Rhodopseudomonas palustris: one gene and its partner. The protein of the gene in region 1 interacts with the protein of each later gene in a pairwise test. Links are inferred from orthologs where the notes say so. Each region holds a gene or a part of one and is shown on either strand. Other genes may lie near its edges.

Region 1 (3,302 bases):
TCACTGTCCGGGCAAAGACGGACACCCGGATGATGTTCCTCGGCGGCGACGCGCTGGAGGGGCCGCGCCACATCTGGTGGAATTTCGTCTCGTCCAGCAAAGAGCGGATCGAACAGGCCAAACAGGACTGGAAAACCGGTCGTTTCGCCGCAGTCCCGAACGAGAGCGAGTTCATTCCGCTGCCGGAATGATAGACTGCGGGCCCGCAACGATCCCCGCCGCCGGCCGCGCCGGCGGCCGCCTCTGCCTGGAACACCGCCCATGACCACGATGCTCTCGAGCGACCTGCCGCTGACCAAGATCGGCCGCGGCAAGGTGCGCGACATCTATGCCGTCGACGACGACCGGCTGCTGCTCGTCACCACCGACCGGATCAGCGCCTTCGACGTGGTGATGGGCGAGACCATTCCGATGAAGGGCGCCGTGCTGACCCAGGTGAGCGCATTCTGGTTCGGCCAGCTCGGCGGCGTGGTGCCGCATCACATGATCAGCGCCGACATCGACGAGATCATCGCCGCGGTCCCGACACTGCAGGGCCATCGCGCGGCGCTGGCCGGCCGCACCATGCTGTGCCGACGCACCACCGTATTCCCGATCGAATGCGTGATCCGTGGCTACATCACCGGCTCGGCCTGGAAGGAATACGCCGCCTCCGGCACGCTGGCGGGCGAGAAGCTGGCCGCGGGGCTGACGGAGAGCGAGCGGCTGGAGCCGCCGATCTTCTCGCCGGCCACCAAGGCCGAGACCGGTCACGACGAGAACATCACCATCGCACGGATGCGCGAGATCGTCGGCGACGAGGCCGCCTACACGCTCGAAAGCATGACGCGCGCGATCTACACCCAGGGCGAAGAGGTCGCCCGCGAGCAGGGCATCATCATCGCCGATACCAAGTTCGAGTTCGGCCGCGACAAGGACGGCCGCATCATCCTGATCGACGAGGTGATGACGCCGGATAGTTCGCGGTTCTGGGCGGCCGATACGTACGCGCCGGGCCGGTCGCAGCCGTCATTCGACAAGCAGCCGCTGCGCGATTATCTCGACGCCGAACGCCGTGCCGGCCGCTGGAACGGCGAAGCGCCGCCGCCGAAGCTGCCCGCCGAGATCGTCGAGGCGACCTCGAAGCGCTATCTCGATGCCTACCGCCGGCTCACCGGCACCGATCTGGTGGTGACTTAAGGTCACTCCGTGCTGAGCCGGATCGCGGGCATGGCTCCCGCAATCCGGCTGTAGCGTCACGGCCTGATCGATCAGACGCCTTCGAACAGCACCGTCGACAGGTAGCGTTCCGAGAACGACGGCACGATCGCCACGATCGTCTTGCCGGCATTTTCCGGCCGCTTGCCGAGTTCGATCGCGGCAGCGATCGCGGCGCCCGACGAGATGCCGCCCGGAATGCCTTCGTGCCGCGCCAGCGCGCGCGAGGTTTCGATCGCGGTGGCGCTCGGGATCTTGACCACCTCGTCGATCACCGAACGGTCGAGAATGTCCGGCACGAAACCGGCGCCGATGCCCTGGATCTTGTGCGGGCCGGGCGCGCCGCCCGACAGCACCGGGCTTTCCTCCGGCTCGACCGCCACCACCTTCAGCGACGCCTTGCGCGGCTTCAGCACCTGGCCGACGCCCGAGACGGTGCCGCCGGTGCCGACGCCGGCCACGAAGATATCGACCGCGCCGTCGGTGTCGTTCCAGATCTCCTCCGCGGTGGTGCGGCGATGCACCGCCGGGTTGGCGAGGTTCTTGAACTGCTGCGGCATCACGGCGTTCGGGGTCGCCGCCACCAGCTCTTCGGCCTTCGCGACCGCACCCTTCATGCCCTTGGCGGCTTCGGTCAGCACCAGTTCGGCGCCGAGGAAGGCGAGCATCTTGCGGCGCTCGATCGACATCGATTCCGGCATCACCAGCTTCAGCCGGTAGCCCTTGGCGGCCGCCACGAAGGCCAGCGCGATACCAGTGTTACCGGAGGTCGGTTCGATCAGCACGGTGTCGGGCTTGATGATACCTTCCTGCTCCAGCGCCGCGATCATCGCCGCACCGATACGGTCCTTCACGCTGCTCGCCGGATTGAAGTACTCGAGCTTGGCATAGATCGTCGCCTTGACGCCGTGCTGCTGCGGCAGCCGGTTCAGACGTACCAGCGGCGTATCGCCGTAAGCATCGGCGATCGACTCATACACCCGGCCGCGGCCGGGACGATGGGCTGGTGCTTCTGCGACGGCTTTGATCGATGCGGTTGCTGCGCTGGACATGACGCCTCCTCACTTGGATTGGCGGATTTACGGGAACTGTCAGGGTCAATCTGCTAGCCCGCCACGGCCCCGTCAACGCGGCTGGTAAAAATGGAACAAACACCTCTATAGCGACAGTTTTCTGGAATACGTCTGCTGCCTATGCGGCCCAGCTTGGGCTGAAATCCCGCCCTGCGGGAGGGACATTTCTGCATCGCCCTTCACAAGGCCGTCACCCTGACTGTAGTATGCCTTCGCATGCTGCTTCGCAGCGTCGATCGACGGGGGTCAGGAGCGTTTCTTGAACGCGCATGTCTCACATGGCGGTTGGCCGGTGCTGGTGCTCAACGCGGACTTCCGGCCGCTCAGCTACTATCCGTTGTCGCTTTGGTCGTGGCAGGACGCGGTCAAAGCGGTGTTCCTTGATCGCGTCAATATCGTCGCCCATTACGACCGTGCGGTGCACAGCCCGAACCTCGAATTCCGGCTCCCCAGCGTCGTATCTCTGAAATCCTTCGTCAAACCGACCACGAATCCGGCCTTCACGCGGTTCAACGTGTTCCTGCGCGATCGGTTCGTTTGCCAATATTGCGGCGCGCCCGACGATCTCACCTTCGACCACATCATCCCGCGCTCCAAGGGCGGCCAGACCACCTGGGAGAACGTCGTCGCGGCCTGCTCGCCGTGCAACTTGCGCAAGGGCAATCTGACGCCCGAGCAAGCCAAGATGTTCCCACGCCAGACCGCGTTCGCCCCGACAGTGCATCAGCTCCACCGCAACGGCCGGCTGTTCCCGCCGAACTATCTGCACGAGAGCTGGCTCGATTACTTATATTGGGACACCGAGCTGGACCCGTAGTCCACCCTCGGCCGGAAGCCGTCTCGACTCGGCACGCCGGCGCAGCTTCCCTGCTCGCTTTACACCGCCACCGACAGGCTGCACTGCTACGCTCGAATTCGCGTGCGAACGGATCAGTGATGTCGGGTTTTCTTCTTCTGCTGTTGCCGCCGGCCCTCTGGATCGGCTGGCGTATGGCGTCCAGGCGGACGGTGTTGCCTTGCCCCTCGGAGATC
Region 2 (3,421 bases), 3.2 Mb from region 1 along the record:
GCGGTCAGACCCGGGCGATCATCAAGTTGTTGGGGCGTGGAGCTCTGTTGCTCACGACCGGTGCTTGGAATTTCGCATCGTGGATTTTCAGCGCGCTGCTGATGTTGATCGGCTTCGTCACCTCGCTGAAGTCCGGCACCGAACGGTTGACGCAGCGCTGGCTCGATCGCCGTAAACGCAAGGCGGCCAAACGCGCGCTCGCCGCGACGAAACAGCCGCAGCCGCCCATCGGCGCGGCATCTGCCGCAGCCGAGGCATAGTGCGAGCGGTGCAAGAATGATAAAGTTCGATCCTGTTCGTTACGATTGCGCGGATCGCGGGCATGCTCGTTCGCCGACGCGACGGATCGTGTGGCTCGGCTGCGCCCGCCCTCCGGGCCTGACGAAGTAACCCTCCACGCTCATTCCCATCATCAACGACGGATACCTGATGCCGAGCTTTGATCACGCCGGAGTCAAGATCGCTTACCTCGACGAAGGCGAGGGCGAGCCCATTTTGCTCATTCACGGTTTCGCTTCGAACAAGAACGTCAACTGGGTGTATCCGTCCTGGCTGTCGGAATTGAAGCGCGCCGGACGCAGGGTCATCGCGATCGACAATCGCGGCCACGGCGAGTCCAGCAAGCTGTACGATCCGAACGACTACACGCTCGAGGCGATGGCCTCCGACGCGGTGGCGCTGATGGATCATCTCGGCATCGCGCGCGCCGACGTCATGGGCTATTCGATGGGCGCGCGGATCGGCGCCAATCTCGCGCGGAGGCAGGAGCAGCGGGTCCGCTCGGTCGTGCTCGGCGGTCTCGGCATGGGGCTCCTCAGCAACGAAGGACGTCCCGGTGAAAACGTCGCGCGCGCGCTCGAGGCGGACGTGCTCGACGATGTCACCGATCCGGTTGGTCGCACCTTTCGCGCCTTCGCGGATCAGACCCGCTCCGATCGCAAAGCGCTTGCCGCCTGTATGCGCGGATCGCGCGGATTGATGAGCCGCGAGGATGCCGCGCAGATTGCCGTCCCGGTGCTGATCGCGGTCGGCACCGACGATGACGTTGCCGGCTCGGCACACGAACTCGGCGACATCATTCCGGGCTCGCAGGTGCTGGATATCCCGAGGCGCGATCACATGCGTGCCGTCGGCGACCGGGTCTATAAGGAAGGGGTGGTAGATTTCCTGGCGCGGCGACCGTGAGCGGGTGCCTCACCTCTGTCCGGCCTTGATTCCGTCGCCGATGCCGCCCACCTTGAAAAGGTGAGGGGCGCGCGACCGTGGCGCCGAGCTCTCGGAATATCGGCTGGCTTCAAGGGTTTAACGAGTCTTGGAAAGTGCCGCGGCGCCCACGTCAGGCGCCGCGACAGCGCCGCGGCTGACGTGGTATAGTGTTTTGAGCGACCCGATCGAGAGAGCCGGCATGGTGATGCATCAGATCAATCCGCAGAGTGCGAACGTGACGGCGCTCGATCCGATCTGGGAGCGGGTGCGGAACGAAGCCGAAGACATCGTTCGGCGCGAGCCCGAGCTGGCATCCTTCATCTTTGCGAGCGTGCTGCATCACGATCGTCTGGAAGACGCGGTGGTGCATCGTGTGGCGGAGCGGCTCGATCATGCGGCGCTGTCCGGCGATCTGATCCGCCAGACGTACGAAGACGCCCTGCGCGATCAACCTGATATCGGCAACGCGTTTCGCGCCGATATGGTGGCGGTGTTTGATCGCGATCCGGCGACCTCGCGCTTCATCGATCCGCTGCTGTACTACAAGGGTTTCCACGCCATTCAGACGCATCGTCTGGCGCATTGGCTGTTCGGCAAGGGCCGCAAGGATTTCGCGCTCTATCTGCAGAGCCGCGCATCGGCGGTGTTTCAGACCGACATCAATCCAGCGGCAAAGATCGGACGCGGCATCTTCCTCGATCATGCCACCGGCCTGGTGGTCGGCGAGACCGCGGTGATCGACGACGACGTTTCGATCCTGCACGGCGTAACGCTCGGTGGTACCGGCAAGGAGCACGAGGATCGCCATCCGAAGATCAGGCGCGGCGTCATGATCGGCGCCGGCGCAAAGATTCTCGGCAACATCGAAGTCGGGCACTGCGCGCGCATTGCTGCGGGGTCGGTGGTGCTGAAGTCGGTGCCGCACAATATGACCGTCGCCGGTGTGCCGGCCAAGGTGGTCGGTGAGGCCGGCTGCGCCGAGCCGTCACGCACCATGGATCAGATGATCAACGCGATTGGGCTCTAATCGGCCGAATTGTGGTCGGCCTCGATTGCGGTTCGCAACTCGCGACGAGGGGTTGCGGCAGCGGCCGTGAGAAAGTACTGACGGCGACCCCGGCCATGGCCGATCGCGCGACGACATCAATGCCATCGGCGCTGCGCCAGCCATCGCCCATTTGAATTGGAGATCACCGTGGACGTTCAGGAAGTCAGAAAGCTCGATGCCTATCTCAAGCGGGTGTTCGGCAATCCGAAAATCCGCGTGGTGCCGCGGCCGAAGAAGGAAGATTCTGCCGAAGTCTATATCGGCGAGGAGTTCATCGGCGTGCTGTTCGTCGACGACGAGGACGACGATCGCTCGTTCCAGTTCCAGATGGCGATCCTGGAAGACGACCTGGCCGACGTCGAGTAAGGCCGTTCTCGGCCCATCAGCCCCGCACGTGCAACTGCGCGGCCAGCCGCGCAATCGCACCCGCGACGCTCTGCCACTGCGTCAGCCACTGGCGCGGAAACCTGAAGGTGAGGTCGGCGCCTTCGATCCGCATTTCGCTAAGGCACATTCCCGGCGTTTGCCGATCACGCGTGCAGCGCGCCGATAGCTCCGGTTGCTCCGCCGTGAACAGATCCTCGTTGGCGTATGGTGAGCCTTCGAGGAAGGGGCGGAGGGTAAGCCCGTCCGCCGTTTGCGGGGCGACTGGAGCCAGGTAGCGCGGATAGATCGTGCGCAGCCGCGTCTCTGGAGCCAGAGTGTCTTGATGTGTAGCGATCGAGACGAAGAGCCGATCAATCGGCTGAAACTCTGCGATTTCCTCTGCCGTCTTGTGCGTAGCGCGCTCCGGCGGCAGCAGTGACGGATACAGGAAGGCGAGGTCCACGCGCTCCTGCGGCCCGGAACGGCGCTGATACTTCACCCGAAATGCCTTGGTCGGCACATTGAACAGGGTGTCGCCAATCGTCACCGGGGTGCGATCCGGATCACCCACCGTCTGCACATGCCAAGTCGGCCACAGCAGGTAGGCAACGGCCGCAATCGAGGCCGCGCTTATCGCGCCGCCTATCATCAGCGGGACGCGGGAATGGCTGCGCCGGGCGCGTGAGACGCGCGGACGGCCCGGAAGCGACGATACCAAAGTCATGACAACGTAGATATCCGACACCACGAATCAGCTCGGACTATGGCACGTGGCGAATCGGGGCCGAACCGGATTGTGCG

What was found. Proteins that work in one complex are often made in the same cells at the same time.
Region 2: the proteins of cysK (region 1) and cysE interact in binary tests that used the Escherichia coli proteins (3 or more experiments, as listed by UniProt). The link is inferred for Rhodopseudomonas palustris from one-to-one orthologs.

The regions. Positions count from the first base shown.
Region 1 is NZ_CP058907.1:606,106-609,407, reverse strand. What follows is about bases 251-3,083. They hold cysK (cysteine synthase A), read right to left. Parts: upstream 2,250-3,083; coding sequence 1,251-2,249; downstream 251-1,250. Other genes in these bases: HZF03_RS02810 (HNH endonuclease), read left to right, coding at 2,530-3,083; HZF03_RS02820 (phosphoribosylaminoimidazolesuccinocarboxamide synthase), read left to right, coding at 262-1,179. Also shown: HZF03_RS02825 (pirin family protein), read left to right, coding at 1-191; more of HZF03_RS02810, read left to right, coding at 3,084-3,087; HZF03_RS02805 (class I SAM-dependent methyltransferase), read left to right, coding at 3,207-3,302.
Region 2 is NZ_CP058907.1:3,777,246-3,780,666, reverse strand. The notes cover bases 368-3,319. They hold cysE (serine O-acetyltransferase), read left to right. Parts: upstream 368-1,405; coding sequence 1,406-2,233; downstream 2,234-3,319. Other genes in these bases: HZF03_RS17265 (hypothetical protein), read right to left, coding at 2,637-3,319; HZF03_RS17270 (DUF3126 family protein), read left to right, coding at 2,402-2,620; HZF03_RS17280 (alpha/beta fold hydrolase), read left to right, coding at 430-1,185. Also shown: HZF03_RS17285 (hypothetical protein), read left to right, coding at 1-260; more of HZF03_RS17265, read right to left, coding at 3,320-3,344.